Regions from separate parts of the Kitasatospora sp. NPDC056531 genome, predicted to be linked through region 4. Evidence: riboswitches for the same ligand, from Rfam matches in the RefSeq annotation. Region 4 holds a riboswitch; each other region holds the start of a gene.
What was found. A riboswitch is a leader RNA that binds a small molecule or an ion and turns the genes downstream of it on or off. The one in region 4 is predicted to bind cyclic di-AMP.
Positions count from the first base shown of each region.

Region 1: linked by a shared signal. The riboswitch ahead of ACFQ87_RS04820 (NlpC/P60 family protein) and the one ahead of ACFQ87_RS20085 (transglycosylase family protein) in region 4 are both predicted to bind cyclic di-AMP.
Region 2: linked by a shared signal. The riboswitch ahead of ACFQ87_RS43815 (LysM peptidoglycan-binding domain-containing protein) and the one ahead of ACFQ87_RS20085 (transglycosylase family protein) in region 4 are both predicted to bind cyclic di-AMP.
Region 3: linked by a shared signal. The riboswitch ahead of ACFQ87_RS27455 (peptidoglycan DD-metalloendopeptidase family protein) and the one ahead of ACFQ87_RS20085 (transglycosylase family protein) in region 4 are both predicted to bind cyclic di-AMP.

Region 1 covers NZ_JBHTTU010000003.1:4,452-7,809, reverse strand. The annotation lists gene ACFQ87_RS04825 (NlpC/P60 family protein) at 1-835, shown strand, start outside; cyclic di-AMP (ydaO/yuaA leader) riboswitch at 1,174-1,327, shown strand; gene ACFQ87_RS04820 (NlpC/P60 family protein) at 1,338-2,492, shown strand; gene ACFQ87_RS04815 (NlpC/P60 family protein) at 2,720-3,358, shown strand, end outside.
Region 2 covers NZ_JBHTTU010000190.1:664-4,021, reverse strand. The annotation lists gene ACFQ87_RS43830 (MFS transporter) at 1-126, shown strand, start outside; gene ACFQ87_RS43825 (hypothetical protein) at 832-1,194, shown strand; cyclic di-AMP (ydaO/yuaA leader) riboswitch at 1,463-1,664, shown strand; gene ACFQ87_RS43820 (hypothetical protein) at 1,638-1,823, opposite strand; gene ACFQ87_RS43815 (LysM peptidoglycan-binding domain-containing protein) at 1,741-2,400, shown strand; gene ACFQ87_RS43810 (hypothetical protein) at 2,797-3,237, opposite strand.
Region 3 covers NZ_JBHTTU010000038.1:36,755-40,112, reverse strand. The annotation lists gene ACFQ87_RS27460 (hypothetical protein) at 1-131, opposite strand, end outside; gene ACFQ87_RS27455 (peptidoglycan DD-metalloendopeptidase family protein) at 505-1,623, opposite strand; cyclic di-AMP (ydaO/yuaA leader) riboswitch at 1,626-1,800, opposite strand; gene ACFQ87_RS27450 (MFS transporter) at 2,203-3,358, shown strand, end outside.
Region 4 covers NZ_JBHTTU010000022.1:15,684-19,041, reverse strand. The annotation lists gene eno (phosphopyruvate hydratase) at 111-1,400, opposite strand; gene ACFQ87_RS20085 (transglycosylase family protein) at 1,690-2,487, opposite strand; cyclic di-AMP (ydaO/yuaA leader) riboswitch at 2,492-2,658, opposite strand; gene ACFQ87_RS20080 (cytochrome P450) at 2,869-3,358, opposite strand, start outside.

The DNA of each region.
Region 1 (3,358 bases), on a different contig from region 4:
GCGGGCCGACCAGCTCCGCAAGCAGGCCGACCAGCTGCAGGACCAGGTGGCCCGCAGCCAGGACCAGATGACCCAGCTGCAGGCGGGCCTGGCCGAGGTGGCGGGCGACCAGTACCGCACCGGCGGCATCGACCCGTCCGTCCAGCTGATGCTCTCCTCCGACCCGTCCGGCTACCTGGAGAAGGCCTCCAGCGTCCAGCAGGCCAGTGCCAGCCAGACCGAGGCGCTCAAGGGCCTGCTCGACCAGCAGCGCCGGCTGGACCAGGAGAAGGCCGAGGCCGCCGCCGTCCTGTCCTCGCTGGACTCCACCACCAAGGACCTGAACCAGGCCAAGTCGGACGTCAACCAGAAGCTGAAGGCCGCCCAGGACCTGCTGAACTCGCTCAGCGCCGCCGACCGCGCCGCGCTGAAGGCCCAGCAGCAGCAGGACGACCGCGCCTCGCGCGGCAGCGCCCGGGTCGACCTCAGCAGCCTGCCGCCGGCCAGCGGCTACGCGGCCGTGGCCGTCGCCAAGGCGATGAGCAAGCAGGGCTCGCCGTACGTCTGGGGCGCCACCGGGTCGAGCACCTTCGACTGCTCGGGCCTGATGGTCTGGTCGTACTCCCAGGCCGGCGTCTCGCTGCCGCGCACCTCGCAGGAGCAGGGCAACGTCGGTACCGCGGTGCCGTCGCTGGACCAGGCCCAGCCGGGCGACCTGGTGATCTACGGCAGCGACCGGCACCACGTCGGGATGTACATCGGCAACGGCATGGTGGTCCACGCGCCGCACACCGGTGACGTGGTGAAGGTGATGAAGGCCGACGCGATGCCGATCAACACGATCCGCCGGGTCTGACGCCCCGACACGCCGGGAAGTCCGGGTTCCGGCCCTGTGATCCGCGCCACCCTCCTATCGGGGGTGGCGCTTCGGGTTTGCCCGTTCCGCGGTCGGCCGGTGAGATCCGATCAGCTTTCCGTGCGGTGGCGATCACCATCGGTCATTTTCACAAAAGAACACGGGCAATCTTTCGTCTTTTTTCTGACAAGGATTTGAACGGATCACGGTTCAGTTACTAGGGTCGTGCCCCGAACCACCGCACTGTCGATCACCCAGCCTGGGTGGCGGCGGTGGTTACCGTCGAGTTCGCGAAACAGCGGGGCAGGTCGAAGCGACTGTCCGACAGGGGAGCCCAGTGGTCGGGGGCGCTGCGGAGCGGAGCCGGGGAACCACGTTCCTCCGGGGTGAATCGACGCCAGGTCGGCCGCTGGAACGGTCGTGAGGCGTCGTAGGGCATGCTTCCGGCCCGAACCCGTCAGCTCACCCGGTAGGCGGCCGTAGGAAGAAGGAGTCCGCCTTCGTGGCGTCCCATCGTCGTCCCAAGCCCGCCAGCCGCGCCCGTGTCTCGATCCTGACCGGTGTCGCCGCGGCAGCCGTTGCCCTCTCCGCGCAGTCCGGCGCGCACGCCGACCCGCAGCCGACCAAGGACCAGGTCAAGGAGCAGGTCGACCAGCTCAACGAGCAGGCCGAGCAGGCGACCGAGAAGTACAACGCCGCCCAGGAGAAGCAGCAGGCCCTGGAGAAGCAGGTCTCCGGCCTGCAGGACCAGGTGGCCCGGCAGCAGGCCCAGGTGACCGACATGCAGGGCGGGCTCGCCGAGATCGCCGGGGAGCAGTACCGCAACGGCGGCATATCCCCGACCGTCCAGCTGATGCTCTCCTCCAGCCCGGACAACTTCCTCAACCAGGCCGGTGCGCTCAACCAGGCCGGTGACACCCAGAAGAACCAGCTGAAGCAGCTCCAGGAGGAGCAGCGCAAGCTCGACCAGGACCGCACCGAGGCCCAGGGCAAGCTCGCCGAGCTGGAGTCCACCACCCAGCAGCTGAAGACCTCCAAGGAGGAGGTCCAGAACAAGCTGAAGGCCGCGCAGGACCTGCTCAACACCCTGACCGAGCAGGAGCGCCAGGCGATCCGTCAGGCCGAGGAGAAGGCCGCGGCCGACGCCAAGGCCCAGGCCGACGCCGCCGCGAAGGCCGCCCAGCAGCAGGCCGCCGCCGACCGCGCCTCGCGCGACAGCAGCCGCACCGACATCGGCTCGGGTTCGGGCTCCTCGGGTTCCGCCACCTCCTCCTCGCCGGTCGCCAAGCCGGCCGCCCCCGGCAGCTCGCACGGTGCCGCCGCGCTGGCCGCCGCAGCGAGCAAGGTCGGCAGCCCGTACGTCTGGGGCGCCACCGGCCCGGGCTCCTTCGACTGCTCCGGCCTGATGGTCTGGGCGTTCAACCAGGTCGGCGTGTCGCTGCCGCGCACCTCGCAGGAGCAGGCCGGCGCCGGCACCCGGATCGGCTCGGACATCTCCCAGGCTCAGCCCGGCGACCTGCTGATCTTCTACAGCGACGCCCACCACGTCGGCATCTACGCGGGCAACGGCCAGGTGCTGCACGCGCCCAAGCCGGGCGCCTCGGTCCGCTACGAGGCGGTCTCCAACATGCCGCTGGCCTCCATCGTGCGGGTCTGATCCCTGCGCAGGCCGTTCCGGGCCCGGTCCTCCACCGCGGAGGGCCGGGCCTGCGGCTTTTCCAGCGGCTCGGGCTGATGTCCGATTAGGGGTCAAATATTCGGGTCGGGAGGGGTTTGGACTCGCTTGCCCGGACTCGCTAACGTCTGCCACCGGACTCCCGCTCGACGGCCGCCCGCTGGGGCGCGGCCGCGGGGCCGCGCCGCAGGATTGGAGCCGCTGCCGCCATGTCCGTGCACCGTCGTTCCCAACTGCTCGCCCGTGCGCTGGTGCTGACCGCGGCCGCCGCCACGGCCCTGGGTGTGACGGTCGGCGGCAGCGCCCAGGCCGCTCCCGGCGCACCGGACGCGCCCGACCGCAGTGACGTCAAGGCGCAGGTCGAGCGGCTGTACGACGAGGCCGAGCAGGCGTCCGAGAAGTGCAACGCCGCGCAGGAGGCGCAGAAGCGGCTCCAGGCCGAGACCACGCTCCTGCAGGGCGAGGTCGCCGCCGGCCAGGACCAGCTCAACCAGCTGCGCGGGGACCTCGCGACCGTGGCCGCGGCCGAGTACCGCGGTGGCGGGATGACCCAGACCGTCCAGCTGATGCTCTCCAGCGACCCCGAGTCCTACCTCGCCCGCGCCCGCACCCTCGGGCAGGCCGCCGAGCGGCAGCAGGAGACGCTGCACGAGCTGGTCAGCCGTCAGCGCAGGCTCGACCAGCGCCGCACCGAGACCGCGGGCAAGCTCGCCGAACTGGACCAGGCCCGGCGCTCGCTGGCCGAGAACAAGCAGCAGATCCAGCAGCGGCTGGCCAAGGCGCAGAAGCTGCTCAACAGCCTGGACGCGGCCGAGCGGGCCCGGATGGTCGTCCAGGACGCCGCCGAC
Region 2 (3,358 bases), on a different contig from region 4:
GTGATGCCGGTGCTGAGCTGGGCGCTGTTCCGCAGCCTGCCGGAGCCTGCGGTGCCGGAGACGGAAGCGGCGACTGCCCGCACCCCGGACACACCGCCGGAGCGTCATCCCTGGTCCGGGCCGTGATCCGCAGCAGATCCCCACTGGTCTCCACTTGCTCGACCTGCACCGCGGCCGGCTGCGGCAGCAGGTCCCCCACCGTGACAACACACACAGCCAGCCTGCCACCGCCAACAAGCCGACACCACACGCCGGTTGAAGCGATCACCGACTACGAGAATCTTGTAAGAGCCGTTCACTGGACACGCCCTCGATCCGGGTTCGATCTTCTTCGTGAGGCATGAGATTGTCTGGTTGTGTCAGAGATGGTGAGTGGGTGGAGGCGGCCTTGGCCGAGGCTTCGTCTCCTTCGAGGTCGCAACGGGTTCGCGCCGGGAGTGACCTTGCTTCCTGCGCCGATGTTCCTGAGGCTGCGTAAGCGTTGATGGGTCTGCTGCTGGACGTCGAGGACACGGCGGGGACGGTGGCCGCCGTGAGGCTCGTCGCTCCCGCGGTTGCCGGGGCCGACGACGGCCAGGCGCGGCAATCGGTCTACGGATCTCCCGCCCGGCTGCCTGGGCCCACCCCCAGGGTCGGCCGGCTACGGCCTGCTGCAGCTCCAGCAGGTGGAAGGCCGGCTGCTGGTCGGCCACGGCGGCTCGATGCCCGGCTTTCTCGTCTCGCTCTTGTTCAGCTCGCAGGACGATGTGGTGGCCGTCACGCTCGCCAACACCACGGCCGGCCTCAACCTCGGCCGGCTGGCCCGCGACCTGATCGCGATCACCGCCGAGCATGAGCCGCGGGATCCCCGAGCCCTGGTGGCCCTTCGCCGACGCCGACCAGGAACTGCTGGCGCAGACCGGCCCCTGGTACTGGGGCGCCAGCGCGGTCGCGCTGCACCTGCGAGCCGGCCGTGTGCTGGAGCTCACAGCGCTGGGCGGTGCGGCCCGTACCTCACGGTTCCGGCCCGAGCCGGACGGGACCTGGACCGGGCTGGACGGCTACTGCGCGGGCGAGCCGCTGCGTGTGGTGCGCCGGGCCGACGGCGCGGTCGACCACCTGGACCGGGCCGGCTTCGTCCACACCCGCACCCCGTACGATCCGGCAGCCGAGGTGCCGGACGGCGTCGGCGCGCAGGGCTGGCGGGCGGGCTGACCACTGGTCAGGTCGACGCGCCAAAGGGCGGGCGCGCCGGCCCGGACCTGCGACCCGCACGGCGCGCCATCGGGCGGTGGCCGCCGCACTGGGTGCGGCGGCCCGCGCTGACACGCACTCATAGGGGCGTTGCCGAATCGTTATCAAGCGCTATTGCGGATCATTCGGACAATCCGGCCGGACCGTGACCCAGCTCACGAGGGCTTGTGCTATTGGCTCCGTGCCGTTTACGGTCCTTCTCGTTCGTCTCCGTACGAAACGAACCCCGCTCTCCGGAACGCCGAATCCTGCCGCCGGATCGGGCGGGCACGTGCATCCATGAAGCACCGCGGCAGGAGCGGGGGACCCACAGGTAAGTCGCCTCATCCGGACTGGTTCCGGCGGGGCTAGGGGTGAAGCCGCGTCTCTGTGCGGCCGGGCAACTCCAGCCCGAACCCGACAGCTCACCTCGCAGGCGTGTGAGAGGAATCGCTCTTCATGCTGCCCGTCAACGCTCGCCCCAGCCTGTTCGCTGTCGGTTCCGTCAAGCGCATCGTCGCGGCCGCCGTGGTCGTCGGCGTCGGCGCCGGCATCCCGGTGGTCGCCGCCACCGCCGCGAACGCCGCCCCCGTCAAGTCCGCCCCGGTCAAGTCCGCCCCGGTGCACTCGGCCCCGGCCGCCGCCCCGCAGGCGCCCGCCGGCTACACCGTCCAGAGCGGTGACTCCCTCACCAAGATCGCCACCGCGCACCACGTGCAGGGTGGCTGGCAGAAGCTCTACGACCTCAACAAGTCCGTGCTGACCAAGGGCCCGGGCAAGATCTACCCTGGCCAGCACCTGACCCTGGGCGGGGCCGCCCCGGCGCCTGCCGCGGCTCCGGCCAAGCCGGCCGCCGCCAGCCCGCTGGCCGCGACCCCGGCCGCTCCGGTCGCCAACACCCCGGCCGCGCTGCAGGCGCTCGCGGCCTCGATCGTCCCGGCGAACCAACTGGCCTCGTTCGACCAGATCATCAGCCACGAGAGCGGCTGGAACATCCACGCCACGAACCCGAGCTCGGGTGCCTACGGCCTGCCGCAGGCGCTGCCCGGCAACAAGATGGCCTCGGCCGGTTCCGACTGGCAGAACAACCCCGCCACCCAGCTCAAGTGGGCCCTGCAGTACATGAACACCGTCTACGGCAGCCCGAACGCCGCCTGGGCGTTCTGGCAGGTGCACAACGCGTACTGATCGGACCTGATCGGCCTCTTCGAACCGATGGGTCCGAGCGAGTACCGCCCGTCGGCCGGATGTACGGCGGCTGACGGGCTGCCGAGCGGCCACCTGACCGGCCCGGTTCACGTCGCGGTGCGTGAGCCGGGCCGTCGGCGTACCCGGGGTCCGGACGGGACCGCGGCGCGGTCTGACCCCTCCACGCGGTGCGCCCGGCGGGAGGGCGGGTGCACCGAGCGGGCTTGGCAGGCGAGTCGGTGTGGTTCCTGGCGGGATGCATCCCGGGTCCCGCGACCCGACGGGGCGCCCGGAGAACGCGCGTCGCCGGTGCGAAGGCCGAGCGTCAGGAGCTTGCCGTCGGTGGCCGCACGGGGGGGCGACCAAGGGGTCGCCTCCGTCGGCGGGCCCCGCTTCTCAGGCCTTGGCGGTGAGCCAGGCGCCGAGGCCGCCGCAGCCGCGGGCGTCGTAGGTGGTGCTGCGGTAGCCGGCCGGGATGGGCGAGTACGGGCAGGTCCAGATGCCGTTGCGGACCAGCTCGTGGAACCAGGCGCCGACGCCGCTGCAGCCTCGGGAGTCGTAGTTCGTCAGCACGTAGCCGGAGACGATCGGCGAGCCGGAGCAGGTCCACAGGCGGTTCTGGGCGGGCTGCTGGAACCATGCGCCGTGGTTGTTGCAGCCGCCGGGGTTGTACATGGTGATGACGTAGCCGTTCGGGACGGGTGCCCCGGAGCAGCTCCAGCCGCCGGCCGCCGAGGCGGTGCCGGCCGTCGTGCCGGCGAGGGCGGCCGCGAGCACGGCGACCGTCGCGGCCGCCCTTCCGGCGCGGGTCATCAGCTGGCGGAGGATCGTGGTCACGGCGACATCGTTCCGATCGGTCGTCTCCCCGCCGTCGGAGCGGCACGGGAGGGCGTAACAACGGGACGCGCCGCACCTTAGCGGCGGTGATCAGTTCCCCGATAGATCTGGATCGAACGAT
Region 3 (3,358 bases), on a different contig from region 4:
GCGGTGATCGGGGCCTCCGTGGCGACCGCCATGAACACCACGCCCACCAGGCCGACCGAGCCCGCCTTCAACCGGTCGACCCCGCCCGCGTCGGCCCGTTCCCCGACCGCGTCCCCGCTCCCGACCGCCATACGGCCTCCTCGCCCGTCCAGACCCTCACGCAAGCGGAGCAAGGCCGGGCGCCGACTGCCCGACAGCATCGCGCGACCGGGGCCGCGCCCAAAAGACGACGAATCTCGCCAAAGCCAGCAGGAGTTGACGCCCAGTTCGACCACTCGAACTCATCCGGAGCCGCGAACGGCAACGGCCGGCCCGGCTCCACGAGGGGTCCTCGCGAAGCCGGGCCGGCCTTGGGCGTGTCCCGCGCCCATGTCCACCAGTGCGGCGATCACCCGGTCGAGCGGTCACCCGACATGACCATCCCGGGCGGTCGATTCGCCCCGCACCAGCGGTGGTTCCTGAAACCCGCGGTCAGCGCGGGGTCCGAACAGGGTCTGCGCAGCGTCAGAGCGCGACGCCGTGCGCCCGCAGGTAGGTGACCGGGTTGATGTCCGAGCCGTACTCCGACCCGGTGCGGATCTCGAAGTGCAGGTGCGGGCCGGTCACGTTGCCGGTGGCGCCGGAGAGGCCGAGCCGCTGGCCGACGGTGACGGTCTGACCGATCTTCACACCGATCACGGAGAGGTGCGCGTACTGGGCGTACTTGCCGTCGGCGAGCTTGATCTCGACCTCGTTGCCGTAGGCACCGCCGTTGCCGGCCTTCACCACGACACCGTTGGCGACCGCGCGCACCGGGGTGCCGGTGGAGGCGACGAAGTCCTGGCCGGTGTGGTGGCCGGAGGCCCACATCGAGCCGGCCACGCCGTAGGCCTCGCCCAGCACCGGGTTGGCCAGCGGGGCGACGTAGCCGAAGGTGGCGGCGACCGGGGCGGCAGCGACGGCCTTAGCCGGAGCGGCGGTGACGGCCTTAGCCGGGGCGGCAGCGACGGCCTTAGCCGGAGCGGCGGTGACGGCCTTAGCCGGGGCGGCAGCGACGGCCTTAGCCGGAGCGGCGTTCTGAATCCGGGTCTGGACCTGGGCGCCCGGCTTGGCGGCCTCGGTCTGAACCTGCACCTGAGCGCCTGCGGCAGCTGCGGCGCTCTGGGTGACCGGAGCGGCCGGCTCGGCCGGGGCCGCGGGCTCGGCCGGGGCCGCGGGCTCGGCCGGGGCCGCGGGCTCGGCCGGAGCGGCCAGCTGGGCCGGAGCAGCCGACTGGGCGGCGGCATCGGCGTGGGCCGCGAGCGACAGCCACTGACCCGGGAAGATCAGGTTCGGGTCGGCACCGACCACCGAGCGGTTCTGCTCGTACAACGCGGGCCAGCCGCCCTCGACGTTCCTGGCGTCAGCGATCTTGGACAGGCTGTCGCCGCCGACGACGCGGTAGCCCTCGTGGGCGGCGGCCGGGGCCGCCGACTCGGCGTCGACGGCGGCGGCGTGCTGCACGACCGAGGCGGCCGGGGCGTTGTGGGCCTGGGCGCTCATCGTGGTCACGAGCGGCAGGGCGAAGGAGACACCGGTGACGGCGGTGGCGATGCCGATGCGGGCGGCGCGGGGCAGGGCGATACGACGAGCCTGAGCAGGCATGGGATTCCTCTCCGACGCCTGCGAGGTGAGCTGTCGGGTTCGGGCTGGAGCTGCCCGGCCGCATGCGCGGCTTCACCCCAAGCCGGTCCTGGACGTTCGCGCTGAACAGCGCGGACCTCCGGTCCGGCGACTTACCTGTGGGTCCCCCGCTCCTGCCGTGCAGAGCTCAGTTCGAACCACCGGACAGCGGCAGGACTCGGCGTTCCACCCGGTGGGTCCACCCGGGCTGGCCAGGTAGTCGCTGAACTAAAACCCATCCGTTCGGGTGAAGCAATGTCGATCTCTTGAACCGGCGACAACCCTCCGGGGCGCGGTGACCCTCCGCATGACCCGCAGCACAGTGCGTACACAATCCATTCACTCGGCGCCACTGATCCACGACCCTTCGCCGACCTCGGCGGCCCAGAGTGACCGTCCGCTCACGCACCGACCACCCCGGACACACCGTCCCGGTGACCCTTGTCACGTGCACCCCGCCGGGCGCAGGATCAGGCCGTGGCCACCTCAACGGCCGGCACCCTGCGCCTGAGCACCGCGCAGGGCCGCTGGGTTCTCCTGGCAACGGTGCTCGGTTCCAGCATGGCGCTGCTCGACGGCACCGTGGTGAACGTCGCCCTGCCCCGGATCGGCGCCGACCTCGGTGCCTCCCTGGCGTCCCTGCAATGGACGCTGAACGCCTATCTGCTCACCCTGGCGGGCCTGATCCTGCTCGGCGGCGCGCTCGGCGACCGGTACGGAAGGCGCAAGGTCTTCCTGATCGGCGTGGTCTGGTTCGCCGCCGCCTCCGCGGCCTGCGCCCTCGCCCCGAACATCAACGTGCTGATCGCCGCCCGCGCCGTCCAGGGCATCGGCGGGGCGCTGCTCACCCCTGGCTCGCTCGCCATGCTCCAGGCCGTCTTCCATCCTGACGACCGCTCGGCGGCGGTGGGCCTGTGGTCCGGCCTCGGCGGGGTGTCCGCGGCCATCGGCCCCTTCCTCGGCGGCTGGCTGGTGGACGGCCCCGGCTGGCGCTGGATCTTCCTGCTGAACCTGCCGCTGGCCGCCGCCGTGATCGCGGTCACCTCCCGCTACGTCCCGGAGAGCCGCGACGAGTCCGCCTCCGGCCGCTTCGACGTGCCCGGCGCACTGCTCGCCGCACTCGCCCTCGGCGCGATCACCTACGCGCTCACCGCCGCAGGGGAGGGCCTGTCCCCCGCCGTCTGGCTCACCGGCGCGATCGGCCTGCTGCTCGGCGCCGCCTTCGTCGCCGTCGAGCGCCGCGTGCCCGATCCGATGCTGCCGCTCGGGCTGTTCTCGTCCCGGCTGTTCACCGCCGTGAACCTGGTCACCCTCTGCGTCTACGCGGCCTTCAGCGGGGTGTTCTTCCTGCTCGTGGTCCAACTGCAGATCGTGTCCGGCTTCTCGCCCCTGGTCTCGGGCTTCGCCCTGGTGCCGATCACGGTGCTGATGCTGACCCTGTCGGCGCGCGCCGGCCGCCTCGGCAAGCGGATCGGCCCGCGCATCCCGCTCACCGTCGGCCCGCTGCTCTGCGCCGCCGGGGTGCTGCTGATGCTGCGCACCGGCCCCGGCTCCTCCTACTGGGCGGACGTGCTGCCCGCCGTCGCGGTGATGGGCAGCGGGATGACCCTGCTGGTCGCACCGCTGACCGCGACGGTGCTGGCCGCCGTCGACGTACGGCACGCGGGCATCGCCAGCGGCGTCAACAACGCCGCCGCCCGCGCGGCCGGCCTGCTCG
Region 4 (3,358 bases):
CGGCGGGGCACCGGTCAGGCTTGCGCTAGCTCGGCTGCTCAGCCCTCGTGCTTGCTGTGCGGACGGGTCCGCGGAGCGACTGTGCTCACTGGTCCGCAGAGCGACTGTGCCTACTGGTCCGCAGAGCGGAACCGCGGGAAGGCGCCGCGGCCGGCGTACTCGGCGGCGTCGTCGAGGATCTCCTCGATGCGCAGCAGCTGGTTGTACTTGGCGACGCGCTCGGAGCGGGCCGGGGCACCGGTCTTGATCTGGCCGCAGTTGGTGGCGACGGCCAGGTCGGCGATGGTGACGTCCTCGGTCTCGCCGGAGCGGTGCGACATCATGCAGCGGTAGCCGTTGCGCTGGGCCAGCTCGACGGCGTCCAGGGTCTCGGTCAGCGAGCCGATCTGGTTCACCTTCACCAGCAGCGCGTTGGCGGTGCCGGTCTCGATGCCCTTGGCCAGGCGGGCCGGGTTGGTGACGAACAGGTCGTCACCGACCAGCTGGACCTTGTCGCCCAGCTTGACGGTCATGGCCTTCCAGCCGTCCCAGTCCGACTCGTCCAGCGGGTCCTCGATGGAGACCAGCGGGTAGGCGGCGACCAGCTCGGCGTAGTACTCGATGAGCTCGGCGGCCGAGAGGGCCTTGCCCTCGAACTGGTAGGCGCCGTCCTGGTAGAACTCGGAGGAGGCGACGTCCAGGGCCAGCGCGACGTCACGGCCGGGCACGTAGCCGGCCTTCTGGATCGCCTCCATGATGAGGTCCAGGGCCTCGCGGTTGCTGTCCAGGTTCGGCGCGAAGCCGCCCTCGTCGCCGAGGCCGGTGGACAGGCCGCGCTCCTTCAGCACGCCCTTGAGGGTGTGGTAGACCTCGACGCCCCAGCGGACGGCCTCGGAGAAGGACTCCGCGCCGATCGGGGCGATCATGAACTCCTGGATGTCGACGTTGGAGTCCGCGTGCGAGCCGCCGTTGAGGATGTTCATCATCGGGACCGGCAGGACGTGCGCGTTCGGGCCGCCCAGGTAGCGGAACAGCGGCAGGTCGCTGGCCTCGGAGGCGGCGTGCGCGACGGCCAGCGAGACGCCCAGGATGGCGTTGGCGCCGAGCGAGGACTTGTCGGGGGTGGCGTCCAGGTCGAGCATGGCCTGGTCGATCAGGCGCTGCTCGGTGGCGTCGTAGCCGACGAGCTCCGGGCCGATCTGCTCGATGACGGCCAGGACGGCCTTCTCGACGCCCTTGCCGAAGTAGCGGTTCTTGTCACCGTCGCGCAGCTCCAGCGCCTCGAAGGCGCCGGTCGAGGCACCCGAGGGGACAGCGGCACGACCGGTGCTGCCGTCGTCGAGGCCGACCTCGACCTCGACCGTGGGGTTGCCGCGCGAGTCGAGGATCTCACGGGCTACGACGACATCGATGGACGGCACGAGGCATCTCCTTGCGGAAGCAGGGTCCGGCTGACGGTGGTGCTGTCGGCGGGACGATTGCGGAGTCGTTACGACCAGAGCCTAACCGCCCGAGCTCCCGGGGCCACGTTGGCCTCGGTTCCGTCTCAGCGTGTGGCCCTACTACCCACCGGTAGTTCACCTGCTTGTCCCAGCTTGTCCCCCCGGCGCGGACGAATGCGGACGAAGGGGGCCGGGTGCGGCCCCCTTCGTCCCCGGGGTGCTGTTCGAGGTCCTACGGACCGTCTCGGTCGAGGCCCTACGGGCCGGTTCAGCCGAGGTGCAGGACCTGGCCGGGCATGATCAGGTTCGGGTCGCCGCCGACCGTGCCGCGGTTGCCGTCGTACAGCGCCTGCCAGCCGCCGGACACGCTCTGGGCGGCGGCGATGCTCGACAGGGTGTCACCGGAGTGGACGGTGTAGTCGTGACCGGCCGGGGCGGCCTGGGCCGGCTGGGCGGCGCGCGGGGCGGCGTGCTTCGGAACGTACTGCTGGACCGGCTGCTCCGCGGGCTTCTCGGCCTGCTTCGGGGCGGCGTGCTTCGGAGCGTACGACTGGGCGGGCTTCGCGTCCGCCTTGGGGGCCTGCTGCTCCGGGGCCTGCTGCTTGGGCGTCTGCTGCTTGGGCGTCTGCTGCTGGGGGGCGGACTGCGGCTTGGCGTCCGAGGAGGTGTCGACCGCGGCCGGGGCGCCGCCCTTGCTCAGGCCCGCCTTGACGGAGCAGACCGGCCAGGCGCCCGGGCCCTGGGAGGCCAGCACCTTCTCGGCGACCGATATCTGCTGGCCCTTGCTGGCCTGGTTGGCCTGCGGCGCGTAGGCGGTGCCGCCGTACGCCTTCCAGGTGCTGGAGGTGAACTGCAGGCCGCCGTAGAAGCCGTTGCCGGTGTTGATGCTCCAGTCGCCGCCGCTCTCGCACTGGGCGACGGAGTCCCAGGCGGAGGCCGGGGCGGCGGAGGCGCCGGTGGCGGCGAGGAGCGGCATCGCGAGTCCGACGCCGGCCACACCGGCGACGGCGATGGCCTTCTCGGCCTGGGTGCGACGACGGTGACGGCCAGTTCCAACGAACAGCATGAAGGGTCCCTCTCCGCACGCCTGCGAGGTGAGCTGTCGGGTTCGGACCGGGAGGTGGCCCGGCCGCCGTGCGCGGAGACGTTCCGCTCGGGCGGCTTCACCCCAAGCCGTGGAGGACGGCAACAAACCTGGTTCCCCCGCCCCTGCCCAAGGGTCTGGTCGGTTTCCCGTGGCGCGGCGGGCAGGATTCGGCGTTCCGCGCACGAGGTCCGCAGCTGCGAACTCCAGGGAGACTAGACAGATCCTCAGACCAATCACAAGCTCATATCGCCGACATCACACAGGAATTACGGCATGTGATCAATCGCCTACCAACTGCGCCTGTTTGTCCGGATTGATGGGTGTTCACCCCGCTGTCAGGAGGGCATCAACGGCGTCCCGTCAGCGTGTCGAAGCCTCAGGAAGGGCATGCGGAGACCGGATCTCGGGACTGAATTCGACCGGAAGTTCGCGCAATCCACGCATGATCAGGCCACCCCGCCAGCGGAGATTCTCCGGGCTTTCGGCCAGTCGCAGATCGGGCAGCCGGGAAAGCAGCGTGGCCAGCGCGGCGCGTCCTTCGAGCCGGGCCAGCGGGGCGCCGATGCAGTAGTGGATGCCGTGCCCGAACCCCAGGTGGGGATTGTCGACCCGGGTCAGGTCGAGGGTGTTCTCGTCCGCGAACCGGGCCGGGTCGCGGTTCGCCGCCGCCAGCACCACCAGCACCGGATCGCCCACCGGGATGTCCACCCCGCCGATGGTCAGCGGCCTGGTCGCGAACCGCCAGGTCGCCAGCTCCACCGGCCCGTCGTAGCGCAGGAGTTCCTCGATCCCGGTCTCCAGCAGCGCGGTCTCCCCGCGCACCACCGACTCCTGCAGCAGCACCCGCTGC